Regions from separate parts of the Gallaecimonas kandeliae genome, predicted to be linked through region 2. Evidence: predicted binding sites of a transcription regulator. Region 2 holds the regulator's gene; each other region holds the start of a gene.
What was found. The regulator Fur, encoded in region 2, represses iron uptake genes when iron is present. The targets are predictions, from matches to a motif close to ATAATAATGAGAACNACTATCAA.

Region 1: PVT67_RS00645 (TonB-dependent siderophore receptor) is a predicted target of Fur. The motif match lies at 1,712-1,734, and genes of this name have one in related genera.
Region 3: PVT67_RS13140 (Nramp family divalent metal transporter) is a predicted target of Fur. The motif match lies at 5,094-5,116, and genes of this name have one in related genera.

Annotation. Positions count from the first base shown of each region.
Region 1 is NZ_CP118480.1:147,379-157,286, forward strand. It holds gene PVT67_RS00630 (YicC/YloC family endoribonuclease) at 1-81, opposite strand, end outside; gene rph (ribonuclease PH) at 207-920, shown strand; gene pyrE (orotate phosphoribosyltransferase) at 967-1,608, shown strand; gene PVT67_RS00645 (TonB-dependent siderophore receptor) at 1,793-3,856, shown strand; gene PVT67_RS00650 (DUF5362 domain-containing protein) at 3,885-4,256, opposite strand; gene slmA (nucleoid occlusion factor SlmA) at 4,298-4,882, opposite strand; gene dut (dUTP diphosphatase) at 4,981-5,439, opposite strand; gene coaBC (bifunctional phosphopantothenoylcysteine decarboxylase/phosphopantothenate--cysteine ligase CoaBC) at 5,436-6,635, opposite strand; gene radC (RadC family protein) at 6,731-7,405, shown strand; gene rpmB (50S ribosomal protein L28) at 7,516-7,752, shown strand; gene rpmG (50S ribosomal protein L33) at 7,763-7,930, shown strand; gene PVT67_RS00685 (glutathione S-transferase family protein) at 8,229-8,912, shown strand; gene mutM (bifunctional DNA-formamidopyrimidine glycosylase/DNA-(apurinic or apyrimidinic site) lyase) at 8,922-9,731, shown strand; gene PVT67_RS00695 (glycosyltransferase family 4 protein) at 9,845-9,908, shown strand, end outside.
Region 2 is NZ_CP118480.1:1,674,741-1,684,648, forward strand. It holds gene PVT67_RS08125 (NADPH-dependent 2,4-dienoyl-CoA reductase) at 1-1,463, shown strand, start outside; gene fur (ferric iron uptake transcriptional regulator) at 1,498-1,941, opposite strand; gene PVT67_RS08135 (DUF4442 domain-containing protein) at 2,069-2,545, shown strand; gene fldA (flavodoxin FldA) at 2,574-3,101, opposite strand; gene ybfE (LexA regulated protein) at 3,107-3,406, opposite strand; gene PVT67_RS08150 (DUF2788 domain-containing protein) at 3,406-3,627, opposite strand; gene PVT67_RS08155 (alpha/beta fold hydrolase) at 3,679-4,434, opposite strand; gene PVT67_RS08160 (replication initiation regulator SeqA) at 4,544-5,047, shown strand; gene PVT67_RS08165 (phosphohexomutase domain-containing protein) at 5,062-6,693, shown strand; gene astE (succinylglutamate desuccinylase) at 6,736-7,740, shown strand; gene pdhA (pyruvate dehydrogenase (acetyl-transferring) E1 component subunit alpha) at 7,892-8,995, shown strand; gene PVT67_RS08180 (alpha-ketoacid dehydrogenase subunit beta) at 8,988-9,908, shown strand, end outside.
Region 3 is NZ_CP118480.1:2,643,878-2,653,785, reverse strand. It holds gene rstB (two-component system sensor histidine kinase RstB) at 1-156, shown strand, start outside; gene PVT67_RS13165 (acid-shock protein) at 206-472, shown strand; gene PVT67_RS13160 (D-hexose-6-phosphate mutarotase) at 1,062-1,928, opposite strand; gene PVT67_RS13155 (MFS transporter) at 2,077-3,366, shown strand; gene PVT67_RS13150 (CBS domain-containing protein) at 3,388-3,840, shown strand; gene PVT67_RS13145 (GGDEF domain-containing protein) at 3,827-4,978, opposite strand; gene PVT67_RS13140 (Nramp family divalent metal transporter) at 5,154-6,377, shown strand; gene PVT67_RS13135 (OpgD/OpgG family glucan biosynthesis protein) at 6,870-8,420, opposite strand; gene PVT67_RS13130 (M28 family peptidase) at 8,523-9,908, opposite strand, start outside.

The DNA.
Region 1 (9,908 bases), 1.5 Mb from region 2:
GACGGAGCGGATCTCCCAGGAGGCGTTGCCCCAGTCGGCCCGCACATCTTTACGGGCAAAGGCGGTCATGCTGTAGGTCATAGGGGGTGGTCCTTACCAAATAGGCATCCAGTATACAGGCAAGTGGCCGCCATTGCTGCCGCCGCCTGGCCCCCCGGGTGCCCATCCCCTATAATGGCCGCCACTTCTTATTGCCAGGACTTGCCATGCGACACAGCGGCAGAACAGCCAGCCAGACCCGTACCGTCACCCTGACCCGCAACTACACCAGGCACGCCGAAGGCGCCGTGTTGGTGGAATTCGGCCACACCAAGGTGCTCTGCACCGCTTCTGTTGTGGAAGGGGCGCCCCGCTGGCTGAAGGGCAAGGGCCAGGGCTGGGTGACCGCCGAGTACGGCATGCTGCCCCGCGCCACCCACAGCCGCAACGACCGCGAGGCGGCCCGTGGCAAGCAGTCCGGCCGGACCATGGAGATCCAGCGCCTCATCGCCCGCAGCCTGCGCGCCGCCGTGGATCTCGGCGCCCTCGGCGACTTCACCATCACCGTGGATTGCGACGTCATCCAGGCCGACGGCGGCACCCGCACCGCCTCCATCACCGGCGGCTGTGTGGCCCTCCACGACGCCCTCTCCTGGATGGTCGAGAAGAAGCTCATCAAGGCCAACCCCTTCAAGCAGATGGTGGCGGCCCTGTCGGTGGGCATGGTCGGCGGCGAGCCGGTCTGCGACCTCGACTACGAGGAAGACTCCAGCGCCGAGACCGACATGAACGTGGTGATGACTGAAGACGGCCGCATGATCGAAGTGCAGGGCACCGCCGAGGCCGAACCCTTCAGCCGCCAGGAGCTGAACGCCATGCTGGAGCTGGCCGAGAACGGCATCCGCGAACTCTTCAACGCCCAGCGCGCCGCGCTGGTGTGAGTGCAATGGCGGGGCCAGGGCCCCGCTTTTTTATGGAAGCGACCCCATGAAAGCCTACCAGAAAGCCTTTATCGAATTCGCCATCGAGCGCCAGGTGCTGCGTTTCGGCAGCTTTACCCTCAAATCCGGCCGCCAGAGCCCCTACTTCTTCAACGCCGGCCTCTTCAACACCGGCCGCGACTTGGCCAAGCTGGGCCGCTTCTACGCCGACGCCCTGGTGGACGCCGGCATCGACTTCGACCTGCTGTTCGGCCCCGCCTACAAGGGCATCCCCATCGCCACCACCACGGCCGTGGCCCTGGCCGACCACCATGACCGCGACTACCCCTACTGCTTCAACCGCAAGGAGAAGAAGGACCACGGCGAAGGCGGCAGCCTGGTGGGCAGCCCCCTGGAAGGGCGGGTGATGCTGGTGGACGACGTGATCACCGCCGGCACCGCCATCCGCGAGTCCATGGACATCATCCAGGCCGCCGGCGCCACCCTTGCCGGTGTGCTGATCGCCCTGGACCGCCAGGAGAAGGGCAAGGGCGAGCTGTCCGCCATCCAGGAAGTGGAGCGGGACTTCGGCTGCCAGGTGATCTCCATCATCACCCTGGCCGACCTCATCAGCTACCTGGAGCAGCAGCCGGAGATGGCAGATTCTTTACAGGCGGTACGGAACTATCGCGAGCAATACGGCGTCTGATAGCCGTTGCAAAGAGGACAAGGATGTTCGAGGCGTTAAGCCTTTTTGATGTCTGCAAGACTTGTGGCCGGCTCAGCCGGCCTTTCTTTCGCTCGAACGCATTATTGAAATGAGAATTGATTTCATTTAAGGTGCGCCCTGTGATTTGACCAGGCCGCCGTTGGTGGCACACAGGAAGTCCCAGATGAAGTCTCTCTCCCTGCTGGCCCTGGCGGCCATGTCAGCCCTTGCCGCCGACGACAGCGACCTGGAGCGCATCACCGTCGTCGGCCGCGCCCAGTCCCTTTACCGGGTCGACGACGGCGAGCTGGCCACCGGCACCCCTACTCCCCTGGCCCGTACGCCCCAGTCGCTGCAGATCCTGCCCCAGGCGCTGATCGAGGACCAGGCGGCGCTGCAGATCACCGACCTCTACCGCTCCATCAGCGGTGTCAGCCAGAACGCCTACTCGGCGGTGACCTTCCGCGGCTTCCGCCAGGACGAGATCCGTTACGACGGCGTGCGGGGCGACCCTTTCAACGGCTTCGCCATCCCCCAGCTGTTCGGCATAGCGCAGGTGCAGGTGTTGAAGGGCCCCAGCGCCGCCCTTTACGGTGCCGGCGAGCCGGGGGGCCTGATCAACTACGTGACCAAGCAGCCCGGTTATGAGCGGGACAACCGCCTGCAGCTGCGCCTCGGCAACGACGACTTCGCCGGCCTGGGCCTGGAGCTGTCCGGGCCCCTGACGACAGACGCCGGCCAGCGTTACCGCCTTGGCCTCTACCAGGACCACCAGAACCCCTACCGCTTCAACACCGACGACCGCAACCGCATCCTGGACGCCGGTTACGCCGTCGACTTTGGCGACAGCACCCTGACCTTGCAGTGGCGCCATATCGACCAGCACCTGGGCGGCGCCCGGCTGCGGGGCATTCCCGCCGACAGCCAGGGTAACTTCCTGGCCGACCGCCGCTGGAACGCCAACGAGGCCTCTGACGTGCAGCAGCTGAAGGCCGATGTGCTCCAGGCCCGCCTGGACCACGACTTCAATGCCTGGCTGTCGGGCCAGCTGACGCTGCGTTACTTCGAGAACAGCGAGCTGCAGCGCTACCACGAGCCGGCCAGCATGACCGACAGCGACGGCGACGGCCTGGCCGACTGGACGGAGCGCCAGTACCGGGACCAGGAACGCAACACCCAGGCCGCCTCCGTGACCGGCCGGTTGGTGGCGGAGTTGGGCGACCACACCCTGTTGCTGGGGGCCGACGGCTATCGCCAGGAGGAAGGATTCCATTACCAGCGGGCCAACAAGGCGGACGGGGTGCTGGGGCTGAGTTACGGCGACCCCCAATACGGCGTCACCGATCCCGTCGAGTACCGGCTGCACCTCATCACAGATTCGGACACCAGGGCCCTGCGCTACGGCCTTTCCCTGCAGGACCAGTGGCGCCTGACCCCGGCCTGGGACATCACCGGCAGCCTGCGCCTGGACGGTTTCAACGACAGGGTACTGGACAGGAAAAGCGGCGAGGCCCAGCAGCATGACGACAGCGGCTTCTCCTACCGGCTGGGCAGCACCTATAGGCTCAGCGACCGGCTGCACCCCTACCTGAGCTGGTCCACCGGCTTTGTACCCCAGGCTCCCGGCAACCAGCTGGCGGCCAAGGGCGGGCCCTTCGAGCCGGAGCAGAGCCGGCAGTGGGAGGCAGGGCTGCGCAGCTACTGGCTGGACGGCGCCATCAACCTCAACCTGGCGGCCTACCGCATAGTCCGCCGGAACATATTGCAGACCGATCCACAAGATACGGACAAGCTGCAGGCCCTGGGCAAGGTGCGCAGCCAGGGATTGGAGATGGATCTGCTGGGCGACTTGAGTGACAACTGGGTACTGAACCTGAGCTACGCCTACAACGACACCCGGGTGCTGGAGGCCAGCAGCGGCATCAGCCGCGCCTTTGGCGACCGTTTCGCCAATGCGCCGCGCCACCAGCTGGGGCTCTGGACCCGCTACGACATCAGCGCCTGGGATTCGGCCATCGCCTTCGGTGCCGACCATGTCAGCGAGCAGGTCAACCAGGAGGGGCAACGCATCAAGGCTTACACCGTCTTCGACGCCTCCTGGCAGAGCCGCTGGCGGGCCTGGCTGGTCCAGCTCAACCTCAAGAACCTTTTCGACAAGACTTATGCGGTGAGCGGCCTTATCGACCGCACCGGTCAGTTCGCCGGGGAGCACAGGCGCCTCTACCTGACGGCCAGCTACCGCTTCTGACAAAAAAGGCGCCCCAAGGCGCCTTTTTTCAGAAGTCTTTCATCATGTGGCCGCCCCAGCCCATGAAGACGGCGGCGCCGCCCATCAACAGGAAGATGGCCACGAAGATGATGCCGATCAGGGTGAGGATGCCCATGATGGTGAAGTAGGTCTTGAGCTTGGCCATGGCGTCCTGCATGGCCTGCTCGGAGCCGAGCTGGGCCCCTTCCAGGGCACCGGCGGACTGGAACAGCAGCACCCCCATCCAGATCGGCAGCCAGGCCACCAGCAGCCCGACGATGGACAGGGCCTGGGCGACGCCGCCGATGATGGCCATGACGCCCACCAGCCGCAGCCAGCCCCTGGCCTGGAACAGCGGTAGGCTGAGGCGGCTGACCAGTTCAGATTGTTCTTCCTGCATGACATCTCCATCTTGAGGTTGGGACGCCCTGCCGGCCGACATCAAAGCAGCTGTTGTTCGATCAGCTGCCACTGGGCGGCGAAGCCGTCTGTGGGTTTATGTTTGAAGCCGGACCGCACGAACTGGCCGATACGGCCTTCGGTGAAGGCCAGCAGCAGGTTGGCCAGCACCCCTTCGTCCACGGCGAAGCCCTTGCCTTCGCGCAGGCGGCGTTCCCGCAGCACCTGCTTGAGCTGGGTTTCCAGCTTCTGGAACAGCAACTCGATGCGGTCGCGCAGCCTTTCCTGTTCGCCCTGCAGGGCGTCGCCGTTGATGATACGGGTCAGGCCGGGGTTTTTCTCGGCGAAGGCCAGCAACAGGTGCAGCATATGGTGGATACGAGTCAGGGTGTCCTTTTCATCCTTGAGGATCAAGTTGATGCGGGAGACCAGGGAGTCTTCGATGAAATCGATAAGGCCTTCGAACATCCGCGCCTTGGAGGGGAAGTGCCGGTAGAGGGCGGCTTCGGATACCCCGACCTGGGCGGCCAGCTTGGCGGTGGTGATCCGCTGTCCGGCTTGGGTTTCCAGCATCTGGGCAAGGCTTTGGAGTATTTGTTCGCGGCGGCTGGTCTTGGCGTTGGCCATGGTTACAACTTCCCTGCAGGATAAAGCAGGGGCCGCAGTGCGGCCCCTTGATAGGTAGACACAAGTTTATCTTGTGTTCAGGCAGGAAAAAAGCGCGGTCAGTGCCGTCCGGAGTGTCCGAAGCCCCCTTCACCGCGTTTGGTGGCCGCGAAGTCGTCCACCAGGTCAAAGCGGGCCTGCACTACGGGCAGGAACACCAGTTGGGCAATGCGCTCGCCGGGCTGGACTGTGAAGGCGTCCTGGCCGCGGTTCCATACGGATACCATCAGCTGGCCCTGATAGTCGGAATCGATAAGGCCCACCAGGTTGCCAAGGACTATGCCGTGCTTATGACCGAGGCCGGAGCGCGGCAGGATGGTGGCGCAGAGGCCGGGGTCGGCGATGTAGATAGCAAGGCCAGTGGGCACCAAGGTGGTTTCGCCCGGGGCCAGTTCTATGGGGCCGTCGATGACGGCGCGCAGATCCAGGCCGGCCGAGCCGTCGGTGGCGTAGGCGGGCAGGGGGAATTCGGTACCGACTCGGGAGTCGAGGATCTTCAGTTGGATGGGGGTCTTCATTTTGCCTCGCTGAGCTGGGTGGCCAGGTGCGCCAGCATTTGCCTGGCCAGTGTCAGTTTGTCTGCCTGGGGCAGGGGAAGGGTGGTGCTGTGGCCGATCAGGGTCAGCTGGTTGTCGTCCTGGCCGAAGGCCAGGCCCCTGCCGACGGCGTTGGCCGCTATCCAGTCGAGCTTCTTGCGGGCCAGCTTGTCGCGGGCGTAATGCTCCACGTCACGGGTCTCGGCGGCGAAGCCCACTACCAGGCCAGGGCGCTGGGCCATGGCCGCTACGTCGCTGATGATGTCGGGGTTCTTGACCATCTCCACCACCAGTTTGTCGTTGTCTTTCTTGATCTTGTGCTCGGCGTGCTGGGCCGGCCTGTAGTCGGCAACGGCGGCGCAGCCGATGAAGAGATCGCAGCCGGCCGCCTCAATCAGGGCCGCTTCGTGCATCTCCAGGGCCGATTCCACATCCAGACGCCGGACCCCAAGCGGGGTTGCCAGGCTGACCGGGCCGCTGACCAGGGTGACGTCGGCGCCCAGCTCGGCGGCGGCCTGCGCCAGGGCAAAGCCCATCTTGCCGGAGCTGTGGTTGGACAGGTAACGCACCGGGTCCAATGGCTCGCGGGTAGGGCCGGCGGTGATCACCAGCTTGCGGCCGGCCAGCGGTTTGGGGCCGAAATGGCGCTCTACTTCCGCCACCAGCTCCAGGGGTTCCTTCATCCGCCCCGGGCCCACGTCACCGCAGGCCTGCTCGCCGCCGTTGGGGCCCCAGATGGCGACGCCGCGGCGGGCCAGGGCCTCGAGGTTGGCCTGGGTGGCGGCGGCCCTGTACATCTGCTGGTTCATGGCCGGGGCCACCGCCAAGGGAGCGGCCGAGGCCAGGATCAAGGTGGTCAGCAGGTCGTCGGCCAGGCCGGCATTGATGCGGGCCAGCACATTGGCGCTGGCCGGGGCCACCAGTATCAGGTCGGCCCATTTGGCCAGCTCGATATGGCCCATGGCCGCCTCGGCGTTGGGGTCGAGCAGGCTGTCGCCCACAGGGTTGCCGGACAGGGCCTGCAGGGTCAGGGGAGTGATGAACTCCTTGGCGGAGGCCGTCATCACCACCCGTACCTCGGCGCCGCGCTCCTTGAGGCGGCGCACCAGATCGGCGCTCTTGTAGGCGGCAATGCCGCCGCTGATGCCAAGCAGGATGCGTTTGTCAGATAGGCTCATGGTCAAGGGCTCCGCCGGTGGAAGGCCGCTAAGATAGCATATTTGCCCCCGGCCCTGGACTACCCTTAATTACCGGCAACGGGCAGGGAGGCGCCATGGGGATACGGCATTGGCCCGAAGGGGAAAGGCCCAGGGAGAAGCTGCTGACGCTTGGCGCCGGTGCCCTGAGCGACGCCGAGCTACTGGCCATACTGCTGCGGGTGGGCCTGCCCGGCAAAGACGCCTTGGCCCTGGCCCGCGAGCTGCTGGGGCAATTTGGTGGCCTGCGGGCCCTGCTCAATGCCGACCTGGCCCGTTTTTGCCAGGGCCCCGGCCTCGGCAGCGCCAAGTACGTGCAACTCCAAGCGGCCCTGGAACTGGCGGTGCGGGTACAGGGAGAGAAACTGCAACGGGAAGGGGCCCTGACCTGCCCGGACGAGGTGCGCCGTTACCTGATCGGCAAGCTGCGCGACCGGCCCCGGGAGGTCTTCTGCCTGTTACTGCTGGACAGCCAGCATAGGGTGATCAGGCTGCTGGAACTCTTCCACGGCACCCTGGACGCGGCCGCCGTCTATCCCCGGGAAGTGGTACGGGCGGTGCTGGCGGCCAATGCAGCTGCGGTGATACTGGCGCACAACCACCCGTCTGGTATCGCCGAGCCAAGCCGGGCCGACAGACAGCTCACCGAGCGCCTCGGTGCGGCCCTGGGACTGGTGGATGTGCGGCTGTTGGACCACCTGGTGGTGGGGGACGGCGAGGCGGTTTCCTTCGCCGAGCGGGGATGGCTCTGATCTTTCTTGATCTTGCCGCCGCTTTTCTGTATAAATTGCGCCCTCTCTGCGCCTGAGGCGACGGCCTCGAGGTGATAATCGCTCGAGCTGATGTTTTTTGGAGAATTTACATGTCCCGAGTATGCCAAGTAACCGGTAAGGGTCCGGTCGTGGGTAACAACGTATCCCACGCTAACAACAAGACCCGTCGCCGTTTTCTGCCTAACCTGCAAACCCACCGTTTCTGGGTAGCCAGCGAAAACCGTTTCGTGAAGCTGCGCCTGTCCACCAAGGGTATGCGTATTATCGACAAGAAGGGCATCGACGCCGTACTGGCTGACCTGCGTGCCCGCGGTGAGAAGATCTAAGGGGTAAACCATGGCAAAAGGTATTCGTGAGAAGATCAAGCTGGTTTCCTCTGCCGGCACCGGTCACTTCTACACCACCGACAAGAACAAGCGCAACATGCCGGAAAAGATGGAAATCAAAAAGTTCGATCCGGTTGTTCGTCAGCACGTTCTCTACAAAGAAGCCAAGATCAAATAAGATCAGGCCTCTTGCAAAAAAACCCGACTTCGGTCGGGTTTTTTTGTATCTGGCATCCCTGCCTCCTACCCTTCGGGCCATCGCTGGCGCGATGTAGCGAAGCGCTCCTGGCGCTTCTGTTGTGCCTCACGTCCGGAGAGGCACCTCCTGGGCCGCCGCACGCGGCGTCAAAAAGTGTTCCTGAGACTTTGTTGTGGGCGACTTTCCTGTCGGTCACTCCACGGGTTATGCAAAAGCGGCCTCTGGCGTTCCCTTCTGGCCGGCACCTGGCTATGCTGGGCCCCGCAAGGAGGAAGCCATGCCCATCACCCTTTTCGAACTGGCCGGTGCCAGCCCAGAGCGCCGTTTCAGCCCCTATTGCTGGCGTAGCCATCTCGCCCTCTGGCACAAGGGCCTGGATTTCCAGGCGCTGCCCTGGCGCTACAACGACAAGGCTCTCATCGCCGCTTCCGGCCAGGGCAAGGTCCCGGTGCTTGTCGACGGCGACCAGATACTCCACGAGTCCTGGGATATCGCCCTTTACCTGGAAGACCGTTATCCTCAGGCCCCATCGCTCTTTCCCGAGGGGGCAGTGCAGGCCAAGGCCTTCATGAACCGCTGTGACAGCGAGTTCAACCCGGCCGTCCGTTGGTTTCTGTTGCCGGTGATCCACCCCTTGTTGACCCCGGGTGACCAGGTCTATTTCCGCCAGAGCCGCGAGGCCCAACTGGGCATGCGTCTGGAAGACTGCAGCCAGAAGGCCGACAGGGCGGCGCTGGCGTCGGTGCTAGGCGGATTTGCCGAACAGTTGGGGAGCCAGCCCTTCTTTGCCGGCTTTGAGCCGGGCTACAGCGACTTGTCGCTGCTCGGTTCCCTGCTCTGGGCCGCCGCCAGCTGGGATCAGGATCCGCTGAGCGACCAACCTGTGCTCAAGGCCTGGCGGGCTCGCCTGGCCGCCCGTTTCCCTGGCCTGGCCGATTATCGTTTCCAGTACCAGCTGTAAGGAGCCGAGATGCCGGAATTGCCGGAGGTCGAAACCACCCGCCGCGGCGTGGCCCCTTTTTTGGTCGGGCAGTGCATAGCCCGCATCGAGGTGCGCCAGCGCGGCCTGCGCTGGCCTGTGCCCGAGGCCCTGGCCTTGCTGGAAGGCCAGGTCATCGACAAGGTCAGCCGCCGTGCCAAGTACCTCTTGATCGAGACGGCCATGGGCAGTGCCCTGGTGCACCTGGGTATGAGCGGCGCCCTGCGCATCCTCGGCGAGCCTGTACCGCCCGGTAAGCACGACCATGTGGACCTGGTGCTGGCAACGGGCAAGGTACTGCGTTACACGGACCCACGCCGTTTCGGCGCCTGGCTCTATGTGCCGCCGGGGGAAGAACCGGAGCAGCTGAAGAAACTGGGCCCCGAGCCGCTGACCGAGGATTTCGACGGCGAACGGCTCTTTAGCTTGAGCCGCAAACGCCAGGTCCCGGTCAAGACCTTCATCATGGATAATGCGATAGTGGTAGGGGTGGGTAACATCTACGCCAACGAGGCGCTGTTCATGGCCGGCATAGACCCGCGCCGCCCTGCCGGCGCCATCGCCAGGGAGCGCTACCTGAAGCTGGCGGACGCCATCAAGACGGTGCTGGCCAGAGCCATAGAGCAAGGAGGCACTACCTTGAAGGACTTCACCGCCGCCGACGGCAAGCCCGGCTATTTCGCCCAGGAGCTGCAGGTCTATGGCCGCAAGGGCCAACCCTGCCAGGCCTGCGGCGCCGAATTACGGGAAGTACGCATCGGTGGGCGCAGCACCGTTTATTGTGGAATTTGTCAGCGCTAAGGATGACCATGACTATCTGTTTGTACCGTCACAACCTCAATCTGAAAAGCGGCGCTGGCCAGCTGATAAGGATGCAAGCCAAGGCTCTTAAGGCCCGCGGCGAGCCCTTCAAGGTGGTAGCCGGCAGCGGCGTTTGGAAGTTCTTCTTCGGCAGTGGTGTCAAGGCGGCGGCCCTGT
Region 2 (9,908 bases):
GCTTCGACAACCGCGCCCGCCTGGCTCTGGAGATAGTCCGGGCGGTCAGGGAAAAGGCCGGCGCAGACTTCATCATCATCTTCCGCCTGTCCATGCTCGAGCTGGTGGAGCAGGGCATGAGCTGGAGCGAGACGGTGCAGCTGGCCCGTGGTCTGGAGGCCGCCGGCGTGACCCTCATCAACACCGGCATCGGTTGGCATGAGGCCAGGGTGCCCACCATAGTCACTTCGGTGCCGAGGGCGGCCTTCTCCTGGGTCACGGCCAAAATGAAGGAAGAAGGCCTCAAGGTGCCGCTCATCACCACCAACCGTATCAACGATCCCAAGGTTGCCGAGCAGATCCTGAGTGAAGGCCAGGCGGACATGGTGTCCATGGCCAGGCCTTTGCTGGCAGATCCGGATTTCGTCAACAAGGCCGCCGCCGGCCAGGCCGATCGCATCAACACCTGCATCGCCTGCAACCAGGCCTGCCTGGACCATGTCTTCGAGCAAAAACGCGCCAGTTGTCTGGTCAACCCCCAGGCCTGCTACGAGACCGAGCTTATCTTCAAGGAAGCCGCCACCCCCAAACGCATCGGCGTGGTGGGGGCGGGCCCGGCCGGTATGGCCTTTGCCTGCTACGCGGCCGAGAAGGGCCACAAGGTGGTGCTGATGGATGCAGCGGCGGAGCTGGGCGGCCAGTTCAACTACGCCAAGCAGATCCCCGGCAAGGAAGAGTTCTTTGAGACGCTGCGCTATTTCCGCAACCGCCTCCATGACCTGGGTGTGGAACTGCGCCTGAACAGCCCCCAGACCCCGGACTCCCTGAAGTCCGCCGGCTTCGACGAGTTGGTGATCGCCACCGGCATCAACCCCCGCACCCCCGCCATCGACGGGGTCGAACACCCCAAGGTGCTGAGCTACCTGGACGTGTTGCGGGACAAGAAACCGGTGGGCCGGAAGGTGGCGATCATCGGCGCTGGCGGCATCGGCTTCGATGTGGCCGAATACCTGGCGGAAAAGGGCCCGTCCCTCAGCCAGGACAGGGATCGCTGGCTGCGCCATTGGGGCGTGGACAAGGCGTTGGCCGGCCCGGGCGGCCTCACCGCGCCCCACAAGCCGGAAGCGGCCAGGGACATCTGGCTGCTGCAGCGCAAGACCAGCAAGGTCGGCAAGGGCCTCGGCAAGACCTCCGGCTGGGTGCATCGCCAGACCTTGAACGATCTCGGGGTCAGGATGTGGGCTGGCGTCAACTACGAGCGCATCGACGACAAGGGCCTGCACATCCGCCGCGGCGAGGAATCCCTGGTGCTGGACGTGGACAACGTCATCCTCTGCGCCGGCCAGGAGCCCAACAAGGGGCTCTGGCAGCAGTTGACTGACCAGGGTGTCCAGGCGCATCTCATCGGTGGTGCAGACGTGGCGGCAGAGCTGGACGCCAAGCGCGCCATCCGCCAGGGAGCCGAGCTGGCGGCCAGGCTCTAGATAGCAGAAGGGCCAGTCTTGGCTGGCCCTTTTGTCATTCTTCGCCGCGGCGGCGTTTCTCGCAGGCTTGGGTGTCTTCGCACTCGCCGTAGAGATAGAGGCTGTGGTGGGTCAGTTTGATGTGGTTCTTCTTGGCCACTTCTTTCTGGCGCTGCTCTATGACGTCATCCATGAATTCCAGCACCAGGCCGCACTTGAGGCAAACCAGGTGGTCATGGTGGCGCTTCTGGGCCAGTTCGAAGACCGACTTGCCGCCTTCGAAGTGATGGCGGGTGACGATGCCGGCGTCGTCGAACTGGTTCAGTACGCGGTAAACAGTGGCCAGGCCGATCTCTTCACCCAGCTCGATGAGCTTCTTGTAGAGATCTTCGGCGCTGATGTGCTGGAAGTCGGGCTGCTGCAACAGCTCCAGGATCTTGACCCTGGGCAGGGTGACCTTGAGGCCGGCTTCGCGCAGGGCCTGATTCTCGTCCGCCATGTATGGTCCTGTTTTATATGGGCGGGCTCAACCCGCGTTGGTTATCTGGACAAAGGTACCCAAGTGGGCGGACCTTTTCCAGAGGCAAGCCTCGCCAATGTGTTCGATTTTGTCGATTAGGTGTTTGATGAAAAGCTGGTTGTTTAAAAAAGGGTCGCGGATAAAACATCTGCTTAATCTCTGGCCCCCCTTCTTCTTTACCGGGATCCGCATCCGCGAGCTGTCCGACGACTTCCGCCTGTGCCGGGTGGAGCTCAAGGACAGGCCCTGGACCAAGAATGCCAACGGCACCCAGTTCGGTGGCAGCCTCTTTGCGATGACCGATCCCATCTATGCCCTGATGCTGATGGGGATCCTCGGCAAGCGCTACCATGTCTGGGACAGGGCGGCGCGCATCCATTTCGAAAAGCCGGGGACGGGCAAGGTCTATGCCGAGTTCATCATCAGCGAGCCGCTGCTGGAGGAGATAGCGGCGGCCACGGGGGAAGGTGAGAAATTCCTGCCTGAGGTGGTGACAGACGTCAAGGACGCCAAGGGCGAGCTGGTGGCGAGGATAGAGCGCACCCTCTATGTGCGCCTCAAGCGCCACCACAGGCCGGCATGAAAAAAGCCCCTCGTTCGAGGGGCTTTTCTTAGTCTTCCAGTTCGGCCAGGCACATCTCTTCATAGATCTGCTTGACCCACTTCTCGACCCGCTCGGCGGTCAGTTCGGGCTGGCGGTCTTCGTCGATGCCAAGGCCGATGAAGTGGTTGTCGTCGGCCATGGCCTTGGAGGCCACGAAGTTGTAACCCTCGGTAGGCCAGTGGCCGATGATGGTGGCGCCCTTGGCCTCGATGATGTCGCGCAAGGTGCCCATGGCGTCCAGGAAGTACTCGGCGTAGTCCTCCTGATCGCCGCAACCGAAGATGGCGACCAGCTTGTCGGAGAAGTCGATCTCTTCCAGGGTGGGGAAGAAATCATCCCAGTCGCACTGGGACTCGCCGTAATACCAGGTTGGGATGCCGAGCAGCAGCAGGCTGAAGCCTTCGATGTCTTCCTTGCTGGACTTGGCGATGTCATGGACTTCCACCATGTGCTTGCCCAGCTGCTTCTGGATCATTTTGGCGACAGCTTCGGTGTTACCGGTATCGCTGCCGAAGAACAGACCTACAGATGCCATTCGACTCAATTCCTCTCGCTGTTGGCGGTGTCGAGTCTCTCTACACCGGCTTTCAATATGGTTTCAATCAGTTCACTGCGGCTGACGCTTTGCGCTTTGGCCAGCTCATTGAGGGTCTCGAACAGGTCGCTGTCTACTTTCAGCTCCACTCTCTTGAGGCCCTTCTGCCTGTCCCTTTTGATCTGGTTCCGCTTGTTGACCTTCAACTGCGCCTGGCGCGGCAGGGGATTGGTTTTGGGACGCCCCCGGCGCTTTTCCTCGGCAAAGAGGTCGATGGTAATTCTGTCGGCGCTCTCTTTGGCCATTAACCTATACCTGAATTTTCCCAGATGAGCCTGATCACTTCCTTCGAGATAAAGCCCGCACAGCCCAGGAAGAGTACCAGCCAGACGATGTAGCGGCCGTACTTGGGCACATTGCCCTTCTTCAAGACGTCTTGTATGGCCAGGCCGATGAGCAAAAAGATCACCAGAAAGAACAGGTTAAGTCCTATGGCCTCGATGGTTTCGTAATGCTCAGCCAGCATGGAATGCCCTTGCCCTCCTTTGAGCCCGCGGATTATACCCAAGGCACAGGGTCAGCTCAAAAAGTCCCTGACCAGCTTGTTGAACACCAAGGGCTTTTCGGCGTGCAGCCAGTGGCCGGTGCCGCTGATGACCTTGAGTTTGGCCGTTGGGAAGAGACTTTGCACGGCCCCGGCATGGTCCCCCGTCAGGTAGTCGGACTCGCTGCCCTTGATAAAAAGGGTAGGGCCGCTGAAGGGCCGGCCTTGCGGTCCCTGGAGTATATCCGGGTAGCGGTGCGCCAGTACTGGCACATTGAGCCGCCAATAGTAGCCGTCATCCCCCTTTTGCAGGTTCTTGAGGATGAACTGGCGCACCCCGGGCTCAAGGATATGCTGGGCCACGGCGGCTTCCACTTCCTTGCGGCTCTGGTACTGGGCCGGGTCAACCTGGGTCAGGGCGGCGAAGACGCTGTCATGGTTGCTGTGGCGGTAAGTGACGGGGGCTATGTCGGCCACCACCAGCTTGTCCACCCGTTCGGGGTGGTTGAGGGCCAGCTGCATCACCACCTTGCCCCCAAGGGAGTGGCCTACCAGGTGGGCCTTTTCGATACCCAATTGGTCCATCAGGCCCAGGAGGTCGCCGGCCATGGCGGCCAGGCTCATCTCTTCGCTGTGGAAGGACTTGCCGTGGTTGCGAAGGTCCACGGTGGTGACGGTAAAGGCGTCTTCCAGGGCGCGGCCAAGGTTGCCGAGGTTGTCCAGGGATCCGAACAGGCCGTGGACCAGGATCACGTCGGGGCCTTGGCCCCGCTGCTGGTAGTTGAGCATGCATTGACTCCTAAAAGGGGCTGCTATTGTGCAAAGGTCGAGGCGGGCATGCAAATGACGTGCGCCTATGTATAATCGCCTGGAGTCAACCAGGACCTTGAGATAAGGGATGAAAACCATCGAAGTCGACGACGAGCTGTACCAGTACATCGCGTCCAATACCCAGAAAATAGGAGAGAGCGCCTCCGAGATACTGCGCCGCCTGCTGGGCTTTGCCCCCCTTGGCACCCAGGCTGCTACCGCCCCCCAGCAGACCCAAGCCCAGGCCACTCAGCCGGCAAGCCAGCCCGCACCGGCCGTCAAGGCAGCCGCTCCCGAGGCCAACAGTGCCGTAGGCCGCTTTATCGGCGCCCTGACCGAACTCTATCAGCGCCATGGCGACGCCTTCAGCCTGGTGCTCAACATCCGCGGCCGCGACCGCCTCTATTTCGCCACCAGCGCCGAAGCGCTGAGCCAGGCCGGCAAGTCCACCAATCCCAAGGCCATCGTCGGCAGCCCCTACTGGGTGGTGACCAACAACAACACCGAGAAGAAGCGCAATATAGTGGCGCAGGTGATGGCCGAACTCGGCTATGAAGAGGACGCCGTCCAGGCTTTCGTAGAGCAGATCTGAAAAGGGAGACCTTGATGTCCTTACATCCCAATGCCGGCAAGATGCCGGCGCCAGAGAGCCTTATCGACCCCAGCGAGCTGGTCACCGCCTTCTTTACCTTGCAGCCGGATCCGGCTAAGCCGGCCCAGAAGGTCAGTTTCGGTACCTCTGGCCACCGCGGCTCCAGCCTCAGCAAGGCCTTCAACGAGGCCCATCTCCTGGCCGTGGCCCAGGCGGTTGCCGATCACCGCAAGGAGCAGGGCATCACAGGGCCCCTCTACCTGGGCCTCGACTCCCACGCCCTTTCCTATCCCGCTTTTGCCACAGTGCTGCGGGTGCTGATCGCCAACGCCGTCAATGTCCGTTTCGAGGACAGGCAGCTGACCCCGACCCCGGCGGTCTCCCACGCCATTCTGGCCCATGGCGGTAATGCCGACGGCCTGATCCTGACGCCGTCACACAACCCGCCGGAAGACGGTGGCATCAAGTACAACCCACCGGACGGTGGCCCGGCCGACACCCAGGTCACCAAGGTGATCCAGTCCCGCGCCAACAGCTACTTGGAGGCGGGCCTGGATGGGGTTCGGATGCTGAGCTTCGAGCGGGCCATCAGCAGCCCCCATGCCGAACGCTTCGACTTCATGGCCGACTATGTGCAGCGCCTCGGCGAGGTGGTGGACATGGCCGCCATCAAGGATGCCGGTCTGCGCCTCGGTGTCCACCCCATGGGCGGCGCCGCCATCGATTACTGGCGGGCCATAGCCCAGCATTGGGGCTTGGACGTGACCCTGGTGGAAGAGCGGGTGGACAGCCGTTTCGGCTTCATCCCCTGCGACCACGACGGCAAGATCCGCATGGACTGCTCCAGCCCCCATGCCATGGCCAGCCTCATTGCCGTCAAGGACGACTTCGACCTGGCGCTCGGCAACGACACCGACGGCGACCGCCACGGCATCGTTACCCCGGATGCAGGCCTCTTGAACTGCAACCGTTACCTGGCGGTGGTGGTGGATTACTTGCTCAAGCACAGGCCGACCCTGCCCGAAACCCTGGGGGTGGGCACCACCGTCGTGACCAGTGCCCAGGTCGGGCGCGTGGCCCGGGCAGCCGGCCGCCACTTCATGGAAACCCCTGTGGGGGTCAAGTGGTTCGTGGATGGCCTCTATAACGGCAAGCTCATCTTCGGCGGCGAAGAGTCCGCCGGCGGCACCTTCGTCACCCGTGACGGCAAGCCCTGGAGCACCGACAAGGACGGCATCATCATGTGCCTGCTGGCGGCCGAGATCCTGGCGGTGACCGGCATGACCCCCAGCCGCTATTACAAGGACATCATCGAGGCCCAGTTCGGCCCCACCTGGTACCAACGTATCGACGCCCCCATCACCGACGAGCTCAAGGCCGGCTTCGCCCGCCTCGGCAGTGAGGTGGCCAAGGGTGCCTTGCTGGCCGGTGAGCCTGTGGTGGATGCCTTCACCCAGGCTCCGGGCAACAATGCGGCCATCGGCGGCCTCAAGGTGGTGACCGAGCACGGCTGGTTCGCGGCCAGGCCCTCCGGCACCGAGCCCATCTACAAGATCTACGCCGAGAGCTTCAAGAGCCAGGGCCACCTGGACGCCATCATTAAGGATGCACAAGCGCTATTGGCCCAATGGCTGGCCGAGGCATGATAGAAAGGGGCGCAGCAGCGCCTCTTCTTTTTTGGAGTCTCCATGTTCAAGGACAACGATATCCTCGCCTTCACCCTGGCAAACCCGGACGGTGCCGAGGTCAGCGCCTTCACCACGGCCCAGGGCATCGTGGTGGAAACCTGGGATACCGGCATCTTCTGCCTGACCCCGGCCAACCCTGGCAACAAGGACATCATCCTCTCCTGCGGCGTACACGGTAACGAGACGGCCCCCATAGAGATAGTGCGGGATCTGGTCAAACAGCTGCTGGACGGCAGCCTGCCCCTGGCCCACCGGCTCTTGATCCTCATCGGCAACGTGCCTGCCATCAACGCCGGCAAACGGGAGCTGGAAGAAAACCTCAACCGCCTGTTCAGTGGTGCCCATGCCCAAGGCGGCATCGACAACGCCGAGCGCCGCCGGGCCCAGGCATTGGAAGCGGCTGTGGCCCGCTTTTACGGCCAGCGTAGCAACGTCGAGCGCCTTCATTACGATCTGCACACCGCCATCCGCGGCTCCAAGCACGAGAAATTCGTGGTCTACCCCTTCCTGCACGGCAAGCCCCGCAGCCGCGAACAGATCATGTTCCTGGCCCGCTGCGGCGTAGACACTGTGCTGCTGTCACAAAGCCCCACCACCACCTTCAGCTATTTCTCGACCAACACGTTCGGCGCCCATGGCTTCACAGTAGAGCTTGGCAAGGTGCAGCCCTTCGGTCAGAACGACATGTCCCGCTTTGAGGCGGCGGCTGAGGGGCTTGCCGAACTGGTCAGCCAGGCACAGCTGGTCCTACCGGATTACGACGAGACAGCCGTTAACCTGTACCGCATTTCCCGTGTCATCAATAAGCAAAGTGAGGCCTTTAGCTTTACCTTTGGCGAGGACGTGGAGAACTTTACCCCTTATCCCAAGGGCCATCTGCTGGCCAAGGACGGGGACCTGGAACACAGGGTAGAGCTGGCGGAAGAGGCGGTGATCTTCCCCAATATCAAGGTGGCGGTGGGGCAGCGGGCCTGCCTGCTGGTCGCCCGAACCCGGCTCGATTGACAACAAGCCCCGCAGCAGCGGGGCTTTTTTATGACTGGTCTGATTTCTACCATTGCGTTGTTGAAAGGAAGTTTACGTAAAGGTAAAGTCAGTGCCGTTAATCCATTGGGGGAGACCCTAATCCTTTGGGTCTGGAATTTAAGGTTAACGTATGACCTTTACGTCAAAGTCAACTGTCACCCAGGTACGCTACCTGGATGAAGACGGCAATGTAGTCCAGCCGTTGCCCGCCTGGGCGGACGATCTGGATAAGCTGATCGAGTTCTACAAGAACATGGTGCTGGTACGCACCTATGACAAGAAAGCCATCGCCCTGCAGCGAACCGGGCAGATGGGCACCTATCCTTCGCACCTGGGTGCCGAAGCCGTAGGTATAGGTGTGGGTAGCGCCATGGCCGTGGACGACGTCTACGTCCCTTACTACCGCGACATGCCCACCATGATGATGCGTGGCGCCACCATGACCCACAACCTGCTCTATTGGGGCGGCAGCGAGCGCGGCAGCTACTTTAACAGGCCCGATGGCCAGTTGTCGGAAGACTTCCCCATCTGTGTACCCATAGCGACCCAGTGCACCCACGCCACCGGCGTGGCGGGCGCGTTCAAACTGCGCGGCGAGAAGCGGGTCGCAGTCACCGCCATCGGTGACGGCGGTACCTCCAAGGGCGACTTCCTGGAAGCCCTGAACTGCGCCGGCGCCTGGCAGCTGCCCTGCGTTTTCGTCATCAACAACAACCAGTGGGCCATCTCTGTGCCCCGCGCCATCCAGTGTGGTGCCCCGACCCTGGCCCAGAAGGCCGTGGGCGCCGGCATCCCCGGCGTGCAGGTCGACGGTAACGACATCGTCGCCGTTTATGACGTGATGCAAAAAGCCCTGGAGCGGGCCCGCAGCGGCAAGGGGGCCACCCTTGTCGAAGCCGTGTCCTACCGCCTTTCCGACCACACCACCGCCGACGACGCCACCCGCTACCGCGGTTCCGACGAAGTCAACGCCGCCTGGAAACGTGAGCCGGTCAAGCGCCTGCGCCAGTACCTGCACAACCAGGGCGTCTGGAACGAGGACAAGGAAGTGGCCTGGCAGAACGAATGCAACCAAAAGGTCCAGGCCGCCGTGGACGAGTACCTGGCCCTGGGCAAGGAGCCGCCGGAATCCATGTTCGATTACCATTTCGAAAGCCTCAGCGAGCCCCTGGCCGGCCAGCGCGAGGAGATGATCGCCAAGGCCATGCGCATGCAGGGAGGCCACAATGGCTAAGGTTTGCCTTATCGAAGCGGTCAACATGGCCCTGCATCACGAGATGGCCCGCGACGAAAACGTGGTCTGCCTCGGTGAAGACATCGGCACCAACGGCGGCGTCTTCCGCGCCACCGTCGGCCTCAAGGACAAGTTCGGCTTCAAGCGGGTGATGGACACCCCCCTGGCCGAAGGCCTTATCGGCGGTTTGAGCGTCGGCATGGCCTCACAGGGGCTGCGCCCCGTGGCCGAGTTCCAGTTCCAGGGCTTCATCTTCCCGGCCATGGAACAGATCATCTGCCAGGCGGCCCGCATGCGCAGCCGTACCCGCGGCCGCCTGACGTTGCCGCTGGTCTACCGCGCGCCCTTCGGCGGCTTCATCCACGCCCCCGAGCACCACAGCGAGAGCGTCGAGGCCCTGTTCGCCCATGTTCCTGGCCTGCGGGTCGTGATCCCCTCCAGCCCGGCCCGTGCCTACGGCCTGCTGCTGGCGGCCATCCGCAGCAACGATCCGGTGATGTTCTTCGAGCCCAAGCGTATCTACCGCACCGTCAAGCACGAGGTGGAAGACAACGGCGTGGCACTGCCTTTGGATGTAGCCTTTATCCTCAAGCCCGGCACCGACATCACCCTGGTGAGCTGGGGCGCCTCGGTCAACGAGACCCTGATCGCCGCCGAGAAGCTGGCCGACGAGGGGATCAGCGCCGAGGTCATCGACTTGGCCACCATCAAGCCCCTGGACATCGACACCATTTTGAAGTCGGTCCGCAAGACGGGGCGCCTGTGCATCGTCCACGAAGCGGCCAAGAGCTTCGGCGTCGGCGCCGAGATCGCCGCCCAGGTGTCCGAGCAGGCCCTGTGGGAGCTCAAGGCCCCCATCGGCCGGGTGACAGGCTATGACGTCACCATGCCTTACTACCAAAACGAGAAGTAC
Region 3 (9,908 bases), 970 kb from region 2:
GGCCTGGCCATAGTGCGCAGCATAGCCCTGGCCCACGGCGGCGAGGTGATGCTGCTGCCAAGCCCCAAGGGGGCCCGCTTCCGCCTGGCCCTGCCTGTACATTTGGATACAAACCGTCACCAGGGGCTAACGGAAGCGGGCACCCAGACCCCCTAGAATGGGAACCGTTGGAGCCCGGCTCCTACCCACAATCGAGGTTTGTATCATGAAGAAACTGCTTCCCCTGGGCCTGGCTGCCGCCTTCGCCTTCAACAGCATCGCTGCCCTGGCCGCCGACACCAGTGTCCAGACCCCCGCCAAGCCGGCCGCCAGCCAGCAGATGAAAAAGGCCGAGCACACCGCTGCCACCAAGGCCGAGAACAAGGCCAACAAGCACAAGCCCCAGGTCAAGAAGGTGAAGAAGCATCACCACAAGAAGGCCGCCAAGAAAGCCAAGGCAGCCAAGAAGGCCGAGCAGGGCACCAACTCCTAAGCCCGGTGCATTGAAAAACCCCGCCCAGGCGGGGTTTTTTGTTTGGATTTGGCGATGGTGCCGAGCCAACCAGAGCCGAGATAAAGGCGCTTCAGCAGTAGTTTTTCGCAAATCCATGCTGGTCGAAGCTGGAGGCTAGAGGTGATAAAGGCGCAAGTTGAGGAAGGGGCTTTTGGAGCCCTTTTAAGTGGAGCGCCTTACCGCCGGGAGCGTGAGCTGACGCGAGGCAGGACGCCGAGCGAGCGGAGGACGCGTCGGGAACCGTACGTAGCGGTCAGCGGCAAGCGACCAGAGGTAAGGACATCGCGAAACGTCGGGGCGGTGCCTTTGGATACTTTGTGCGAAAACAAAGTATCACGCCCGCCGGTGCGGGAACCGGCAAACGATAAGCCATGCTGCAGGCGTACCGTTGCTTCGAGTTGGGCCTGGGTTGGGAGCCTTCCCTGGCACCCAGCCCGGCTCGCCCATCCAGAGGCTCGCGTGAAGATGCGCGAAGGCGGCGTCTTCGCTTCGGCCCTCACCCATCCATGGGGCCACATTCCGGCCCGCACTTCCTGTGTGCGGGCGCTCACCTGCGCCTGAGCAGTGCTCAGCCTTCTAGGTTCGCCCAGCTGATCTCCGTCACCAGGCTATGTTGCTGGCCAGGGGCCAGGGTGACGGCGTCTTCCCGCACATTGGCCGCTTCCAGGCAGAGCATGGCCTGGTAGCCGTCGTCGGGGAACTGGCCCAGGGCCTTGGCCTTGTCCACCCAGGGGTTCCAGAGCACCAGGCTGGCGCTGCCCTCCCGTTTGACTTCGATGACGCCGTCGCCCGTGTCGATGCGCTGGACGGGGTTGGCGGTCAGGTATTGGCGGTCCACTTCCCTGTCGATGACCACCTCCCCTTGCTGGGGGAGGAGGCCCTGGCCGAATTCCAGGTAGTCGGCACCTTCCAACCCTTGCACCCGCACTTGCTTGATGTCCGCCACCGGGAAGTAGCTGTGCAGGGCCTGGGTCAGGCGAAAGGGTTGGTCGCCCAGGTTGGTGGTGGTCAGGGCCAGGCGGGCGCTCTTGCCCAGCACTAGGCTCAGGCTCAGCTCGCAGGGATGGGGCCAATGGGCGGCGGGGACGGCCTCCATGGGCAGGCTGAGCTGGATAAGCACTTCACCGTCCCTGTCCTCCACGTCGTCCAGCTGCCATTCGCAGCTGCGGGCATAGCCGTGGGCCGGGGCCTCTGGGGTCGGCTTGTCGTTGCCGAACCAGGGCCAGCAGATGGGCACGCCGCCGCGGATGGCACGGCCGCGGGCGAAGTCCTCATCGGGGGACAGCCACAGCAGCGGCCCCTGGCCCTTGGGCTGGAACTGGGCCAGGTGCGCCCCTTGCAGGAAGACCCTGGCCTTGCAGAGGCGGGAGTCGATATCCAGGTAGGCGAGATTGCTGTCGGTGTGGCCGAGGCGGACGGAAGAAGGCAGGCTCATGGTGGCTCCCTTGCCAGAAACGAGGGCCCATTGTGCAAAGGGCAGGGGCCCTCGGCAAGGGGGGCTTGGGCCGCTTGTCCGACGAGCCTGACGGTGGCTTGAAAATCTGTTAGCGTCCAAGGACTTGCCTTAAAACCAGGAAGCCGCCATGGCAACGGAAAGCAAACTGTCCCGCCCCCAGCTCAAGGTGCTGGCCCTCTCCGCCCTGGGGGGCGCCCTGGAGTTCTACGACTTCATCATCTTCGTGTTCTTCGCCAAGGCCATAGGCCAGCTGTTCTTCCCGCCTGAGATGCCCGACTGGCTGCGCCAGTTGCAGACCTTCGGCCTTTTCGCCGCCGGCTACCTGGCCAGGCCCCTGGGGGGCGTCATCCTGGCCCACTTTGGGGATCTGGTGGGGCGCAAGAAGATGTTCACCCTCTCCATCTTCCTGATGTCGGTGCCGACCCTGCTGATCGGCTGCCTGCCCACCTATGGCGACTGGGGGCTCTGGGCGCCGTTGGCGTTGCTCTTTATGCGCATCTTGCAGGGGGCGGCCGTGGGCGGCGAGGTGCCTGGGGCCTGGGTCTTCGTGTCCGAGCACGCCGGGCGCCGCCACCTGGGCCTGGCCTGCGGCAGCCTGACGGCCGGCCTGGTGGGGGGCATACTGCTGGGCTCCTTGATGGCCGTCTTCATCAACGGCCGCTTCGGTGGCGAGCTGCTGACCTGGGCCTGGCGCATCCCCTTCCTGGTGGGGGGCCTGTTCGGGCTCTTTGCCGTCTACCTTCGCCAGTACCTGCACGAGACCCCCGTCTTTGCCGAACTGGAGGCCAAGCGGGCCCTGGCCGCCGAGCTGCCGCTGAAGCTGCTGCTCAGGGGACACAAGGGGCAGGTGCTGCTGGCCATGGCCGTGACCTGGCTGCTGACTGGCGCCGTGGTGGTGGTGATCCTGATGACCCCGACCCTGATCCAGGCTCAGGCCGGCATCGGCGCCGTGGATGCCTTCAGCGCCAACGCCCTGGCGACCCTGGCGGTGATGCTGGGCGCCGTGCTGGCCGGGCACCTGAGCGATCGCCTGGGCCCTGGCCCTGTGCTGGCGGCCTTCAGCCTGCTGCTGGTGGCCAGCTATGGCCTGATGATGACGCTGTTGCCCTTGCATCCCGGCTGGCTCAAGCCCCTCTACGCCTTGGCGGGCTTCGGGGTCGGCATTACCGGGGTGATCCCGGCCATCGCCGTTGCCGCCTTCCCGGCGCCGATCCGCTTCACCGGCCTGTCCTTTTCCTACAACCTGGCCTACGCCATTTTCGGCGGCTTCACCCCCATACTGGTCTCCCTGCTGGTGGCCTGGCACCCCCTTGGGCCTTTGGCCTACCTGGGCGCTTTGGGGCTGATGGGGCTGGGGTTGGGATTTTGGCTGTGGCCTAGGGGCAGGGCCGCCGAGGCTGGGCTAACCTTCAGGTGAAGTTGCCACCGGGAGAGGGATATGTCGGTCGCCAGCATCATGGCCAGGGAGCTGGTCATAGCTACCATGGATACCAATTTGGAAGAAGCGGGTGCGCTCTTTGCCCGCCATTCCTTTCGCCAGCTGCCTGTCGTGGATGATCTTCACTGTCTCGTCGGGCTTTTCTCCTTCGCCGATTACCTGGCCCAGCTCAGCCCTTTCCTCAATACCCCTGCCGAACGGGGCATGGACAGGGAGCTGCTGCGCCGCCCGGTGCACCAGTTCATGCACCGCTATGTGCCGCTACTGGGGCCGGAGCAACCCTTGCGGGAAGCGGCCAGGGCGCTGCTGGACAGCGACTTCGGCTGCCTGCCTGTGGTGGGTGAGGAGATGCGGCTGCTGGGGATGCTGTCCTGGCGGGACCTGATGCGCTACGGCCTGGAAGGCGCCAAGGCGGGTGCTACCGAGCGGCGGCCTGCGGCTAAGGCAGGCTGACCACCTGGTTGCGGCCGGCGTCCTTGGCCTGGTAGAGGGCCTTGTCGGCACGGCCGGTCAGGGCTGACAGGCTTTCCCCTTTCTGCCACTGTGCCACCCCGAAGGAGGCGGTGAAAGGGATGGCCTTGCCTTCGAAGGTCAGGGGGTTGTTCACCAAGGCCAGGCGCAGCGCCTCGGCCAGTTGGTCGGCCTCCGCCAGGTTGGTGCCGGGCAGGAAGATGACGAACTCCTCGCCGCCGAAACGTCCGAATATATCCCCCTTGCGCAGCCGGCCATTGACGATGGCAGCCAGGTGAGTGAGCACGGCATCACCGCCGCCATGGCCATGGCAGTCGTTGATCCTTTTGAAGTGGTCGAGGTCCAGCATGATGCAGGACAGTTCGTTGCCTGTGCCCAACGCCCTGTCGGCCAGGAAGAGGCTGGAGCGGCGGTTGCGGACCCCGGTCAAGGGGTCCAGGGTGGCCAACTCCTTGAATTTTTGCTGGGTACGCTCGGTGCAGAGCAGGAAGAAACCGACCGTCAGCAGCGGCGGCGCCAGCACCAGCACGAAGGTGGTGATCTTCAGGCCCAGGTACTGCACCGGCAAGCCCTGGTAACCGTAATTGTCGGTGACATAGGCCAGGGCCAGGCGCACGAAGCTGACCAATATGATCGACAGCAATACCAGGGTCATGGCCGCCACATGGGGGGAGGGCCGGCGCCGGTATTCCTGGAAGCAATGGAGGAAGGACAGCACCCATACCACTATGGTCAGCAGCGCCAAAATCGGCATGCGGTAGGCGGCGCTGCCCTGCACTATCTCTGTCCAGTAGAGCAGGGCCGTCCCCAGGGCGATGCTGGCCACCACCAGGCCGAGGATGGTGCGCTGGCCGAACATCCTGGCCAGGGCGATGCTGTAACCGCCGAAGCCGCAGGCGAACAGGAAGTTGCCCAGCACCAACGACAACAGCAAAGGCAGCTCACCGCGGGTGGAAAAGAGGCCGTAGGCCAGGCCGATCAAGAGGTTGGAGGCCGCCCAGATCCGCAGTTCCATGGCGTTTTGCTGCTCGTGTGTGTAGCTGGCCACCAGCATCCAGAGCCCCTTGAACAGGAGCAGGTAGCCCAGGGCGACCAGGGAGGTGACGATATCCAGCTGCATGGCGGCACTGCCGATTGTCTTTGTTGCCTTTTTTGTAACACGGGCGTTAAGGGACCGCCAGCGGGTTGGACCTGTGCCTGGCAAGGAACCGATGGTCGCAATCGCACCAATCAAGTTGATAATCATTATCATTTTTGGCTAGGCTGATAGCATTACCCCTGCTCGAGGTCAGGCCATGGACAATGCGGTTTCAAGCGGCGTCGTGAGCAGTCCCGGCCGGCGCCTGCGCCTGTCGTTGCTGGGCCCTGCCTTCATCGCCGCCATCGGCTACATTGACCCCGGCAACTTCGCCACCAATATCCAGTCCGGCGCCAAATTCGGCTACCAACTGCTGTGGGTGCTGGTCTGGGCAAACCTGATGGCGATGTTGGTGCAGTGGCTCTCGGCCAAGCTCGGCATAGTCACCGGCAAGAACCTGGCCGAGCAGCTGCGCGACCGGCTGCCCCGGCCCTTGGTCTGGGGTTATTGGCTGCAGGCGGAGATCATCGCCATGGCCACCGACTTGGCCGAGTTCGTCGGCGCTGCCATCGGCTTCAAGATATTGCTCGGGGTCAGCCTGCTGGAAGGGGCGGCCCTGACCGCCGTGCTGACCTGGGGGCTGCTGATGCTCCAGGGCCGTCAACCGATGCTGGAGCGGGTCATCGGCAGCCTGCTGCTGCTGGTGGCCGCCGCCTTTATCGTCGAGCTCTTCATCTCCAAACCGGCGGCTGGCCCTCTGCTGGCCGGGGCCTTGATCCCGGGCATCGAAAACGGCGACGCCCTCTATCTCGCCGCCGGCCTGCTGGGGGCTACCGTCATGCCCCATGTGATCTACCTGCATTCGGCCCTGACTCAGCACCGCTACGGCGGCGACAAGGCCCAGAGCCTCAAGGCGAGCCGCTGGGACGTGGCCGTGGCCATGACGGTGGCGGGCTTCGTGAACCTGGCCATGGTGGCGGTGGCCGCCGCCAGTTTCCATGCCAGCGGCAACCAGCAGGTGGCCGAGATAGAGCAGGCCCACCAGATGTTGGCGCCCTTGCTGGGCAGCCATGCCGCTACCCTCTTTGCCCTGGCCCTGATCGCGGCAGGGCTCTCCTCGACTGTGGTGGGTACCCTGGCCGGCCAGGTGGTGATGCAGGGCTTCTTGAATTTCAGCATCCCCTTGTGGCTGCGCCGCCTGGTGACCATGAGCCCTGCCCTGGTCGTCATCGCCCTCGGCTGGAACCCCACCCGTATCCTGGTGGCCAGCCAGGTGGTGCTGAGCTTCGGTATCGCCCTGGCCCTGGTACCGCTGCTGAGATTCACCAACGACAAGGCCCTGATGGGCGAACACGTCAACAAACCCTGGACGGCGCGCCTCGGCTGGCTGACGGTGGCCCTGGTGCTGGGCTTGAACGGCTACCTGTTGCTGAACCTCTGATAATAAAAAGCCCCGCGATGCGGGGCCTGGAATTATCTAACAGCTGAGTCTTGGCTTAATTTGCTTCCGAGCAGCTCATGCGACAATCCCGATACATCTCTAGGCAAAATGCCGAGTTCTCACCACTTGCCAAGCAGGCTTCGGACGCACTTTCACAGTTATTCAGGCAATTTTGATCGATGGTCACGGCATAGGCAGCAGTCATCCCAAAGCTCAGGCCAGCACCTATGAGGCCAAGAAGTACTTTGCGGTTTACCATTTTACTCTCCTTGTTAATTAATTGGGGCACATCATTCGCCCTATTGTTGACCAGTCAGGGTCATCCTTGACGTTATCGACAGCCTTGTTGATAGTCAATAATCGCTTTCAATTCAATCGATTGTTTTGATTTCGCTCTGAGCTGCACTATCCACCGCCTGCCCCAAGTTGCCTCTAAACGGACTCAGGGAGGTCATACAACAACTCCAAGCCCCTTCTATCGTTATTGGCATCTCAGCGCAGCAGATCGGGGCGGTTGAGATCCCTGTCCCGCACGGCCGGCGGCGTCCATTGGTAGAGCCAGGTCTCGGACAGCGCCTGGTCCCCCTTGCGGATGAAGAGGCGCAGGTCCACCGGGGCCTGGTTGTCTTCGGGGGCCAGGTCGAAGCTGGCCCTGTAGCCGCCGTGGCCGGCGATGGGGCGCACCGAGACCAGCTCCACCTTGCCGCTGGACGCGCTCACCTCGGCGGTCAAGTCCGGGTGCTGGCCCAGCATGTTGAAGATGTCCCCTTCGAAGTCCACCACGAAACGGCGGCTGTAATGGCTGCGTTTCTGGCCCAGCACGCCGCCGAGGCCGGTGCGGGTGGCCACCACCTGGGCGAGACGCGGCTGCACCGGCGGCTTATTGCCCCAGTAGAGGTTGTAGCTCAGCAGCAGTTCCTGGCCGGGCTGCACCGCCTGGGCCGGCTGCCAGAAGGCGACGATGTTGTCGAAGGTCTCGTCATTGGTGGGGATCTCGGTGAGATCGACGCTGCCCTTGCCCCAAGGGCCTATGGGCTCGACCCAGAGGCTGGGGCGGCGCTCGTAGAAGACGCCGTCATCCTGGTAATGGTCGAAGTTGCGGTCCCGCTGCAGCAGGCCGAAGCCCTTAGGATCCTGGTCCTGGAAGCTGTTGAAGCGCAGGGTCGCCGGGTTGGTCAGGGGCCGCCAGATCCATTCGCCGTTACCGTTGTGGATGGCCAGGCCGTCCGAGTCGTGGATCTCCGGGCGCCAGTCCCAGGCCATGCGGTGATCGTTCTCCCCCACCTGGTACATGCTGGTGAGCGGCGCTATGCCGAGCCGCTCTATGGGCTGGCGCGGGTAGAGGGCGGCGTCGATACGCATCTTCAGGGGTTCCCCCGGGGTGATGCGGAAATGGTAGGCGCCGGTGACGCTCTTCGAATCGAGCAGGGCATAGACCTCGACGCTGTCTTCCCTCGGCTGGGGCCTGACTAGGTAGAAGCGGGTGAAGACGGGGAACTCCTCGGGGCGGGGCAGGGCGGTGTCCACCGCCAGGCCGCGGGCCGAGAGGCCGTACTGCATGCTGGAGCCCACTGCGCGGAAGTAGCTGGCGCCGAGGAAGGCCACCAGATCCCGCTGCCAGTCGGTCTGGCCGTGCAGGCGAAAGCCGGCAAAGCCGAGATCTCTCGGCAGCTGGCCGGCCTTGAGGCCGGAGCGGCCGTAGTCGAAGTAGCGCCTGGCGTAGGGGATGGGACTGGCCTTGCCGCCGGCCACCTCGAACAGCTTGACCGGGGTGCGGGCGTACATGCCGAGGTGGAAGAACTCGGCCCGGAAGTGGCTGGGCAGATCCCGCCACAACGCCTGGTCGTGCCTGAAGCTGATGGATTGCTGCTGGTCCCAGTTGAGGGTGGCCAGGGCCTTGGGCAATTGGTCGCCCGGGGCCTGGTAAGGCTTGGCGGCCAGGGCCTTGGCCTCGCCCTTGAGCTGGGCGTAGTCGAAGGCGGGGGCCTCGCCGGCATAGGCCTGGCCCAGCAGGGCCAGGGCCAAAAAGGACAGGGCTTTCATCTAGGGTCCTTTGCAATATCAAGGATGGCTACTTTGCCAGATCTGCCTTGCGGATAAATGAATTGAGCATAGGAAAAAGCCCCGCGCTGCGGGGCTTTTTTATCAGTGCCTGTCTTTGGCCCGGGCAGCCTTGAATTCAGACCCCTGGTACCACTTGGGCCAGTCCTGGTTGTTGGCCAGGCGGTCGGCGATACCGAAGATGAGTTTGAGATCTTCATTGAGGCCGGTGAGGTCCCAATCGGGGGAATACTCGTCCGCCGGCTTGTGGTAGCGGTGGGCGATGTAGTCCGGGCTGTTGGCCCCCAGGCTCATGAACAGCAGGCCCGGCACCCCTTTGTGGGCCAGGGCGAAGTGATCGGAGCGGAAGTAGTAGCCATCCTGGGGCTTGGGATCGTCCTTGATGACGCGGCCCTGGGCCTTGGCACCCTTGGCCAGGTAGCGCTCCAGTTCGTTCTGGCCGCGGCCGAACAGCAAGGCGTAGTCCACCTTGCCGGAGACGTTCATGCCGTCCATGTTCAGCAGCGCCACCATCTCTTTGGTGGGCACCGGCGGCTTGGCGGCGAAGGCGGTGGCCCCCAGCAGGCCCTGCTCCTCGCCGGTGAAGGCGACGAAGATCACCGAGCGCTTGGGCGCCTTGTGCTGGAAGGCCTTGGCCAGGCTGATAAGGGCGGCGGCGCCGGTGGCGTTGTCCACGGCGCCGTTGTAGATCTGGTCACCCTTGAGGTCGGGGTTGCGGCCCAGGTGGTCCCAGTGGGCGGAGATCACCACATACTGGTCCGGGTGCTGGCTGCCCTTGATCATCCCCACCACGTTGTGGGAGGTGCCTTTCTTGAGGCTGTTGTTGAGGGTGAGGTTGACCGGCTGGTGCAGATCCACGGCCTTGAAGCCGGGCTTGGCGGCCGCGGCCTTGAGGGCTTCATAGTCCTGACCTGCGGCCTTCAGGATGGCCTCGGCGGTGGCCTTCTGCACCCAGCCGCGAACCGCCAGCGCACCGGCGTTGTCATTTTTATCCACCAGGCTGAACTTGGCACCGATGGCGCCACTTTGCACCACGCCCCAGGGGTAGGCGGCGGGGGCCGTCTCATGGACGATGAGCACCCCGGCGGCGCCCTGGCGCAGGGCCTCTTCGTACTTGTAGGTCCAACGCCCGTAGTAGGTCATGGTGTTGCCGCGAAAGACCTTGGGGTCCTGGGTGGCAAAGCCCGGATCGTTGACTAGCACCATCACCGTCTTGCCCTTGACGTCGATGCCCTTGTAGTCGTCCCAGCCCTGTTCGGGGGCGTGGATGCCGTAGCCGGCGAACACCAGGTCGGAGTCCTTGAGCTGGGTTTGGGGGGCGAAACGCTGGGTGACGGCCACGAAATCCGTGCCGGGCTTGAAGCTGAGATCGCCCACCTTGAGGGTCATGTCCTGGCTGGCCGTGATCTGGCCAAGCTCCACGGGCTGGAAGTAGCTGCCCTGGTAGCCGGGCTTGAGGCCGGCCTGCTG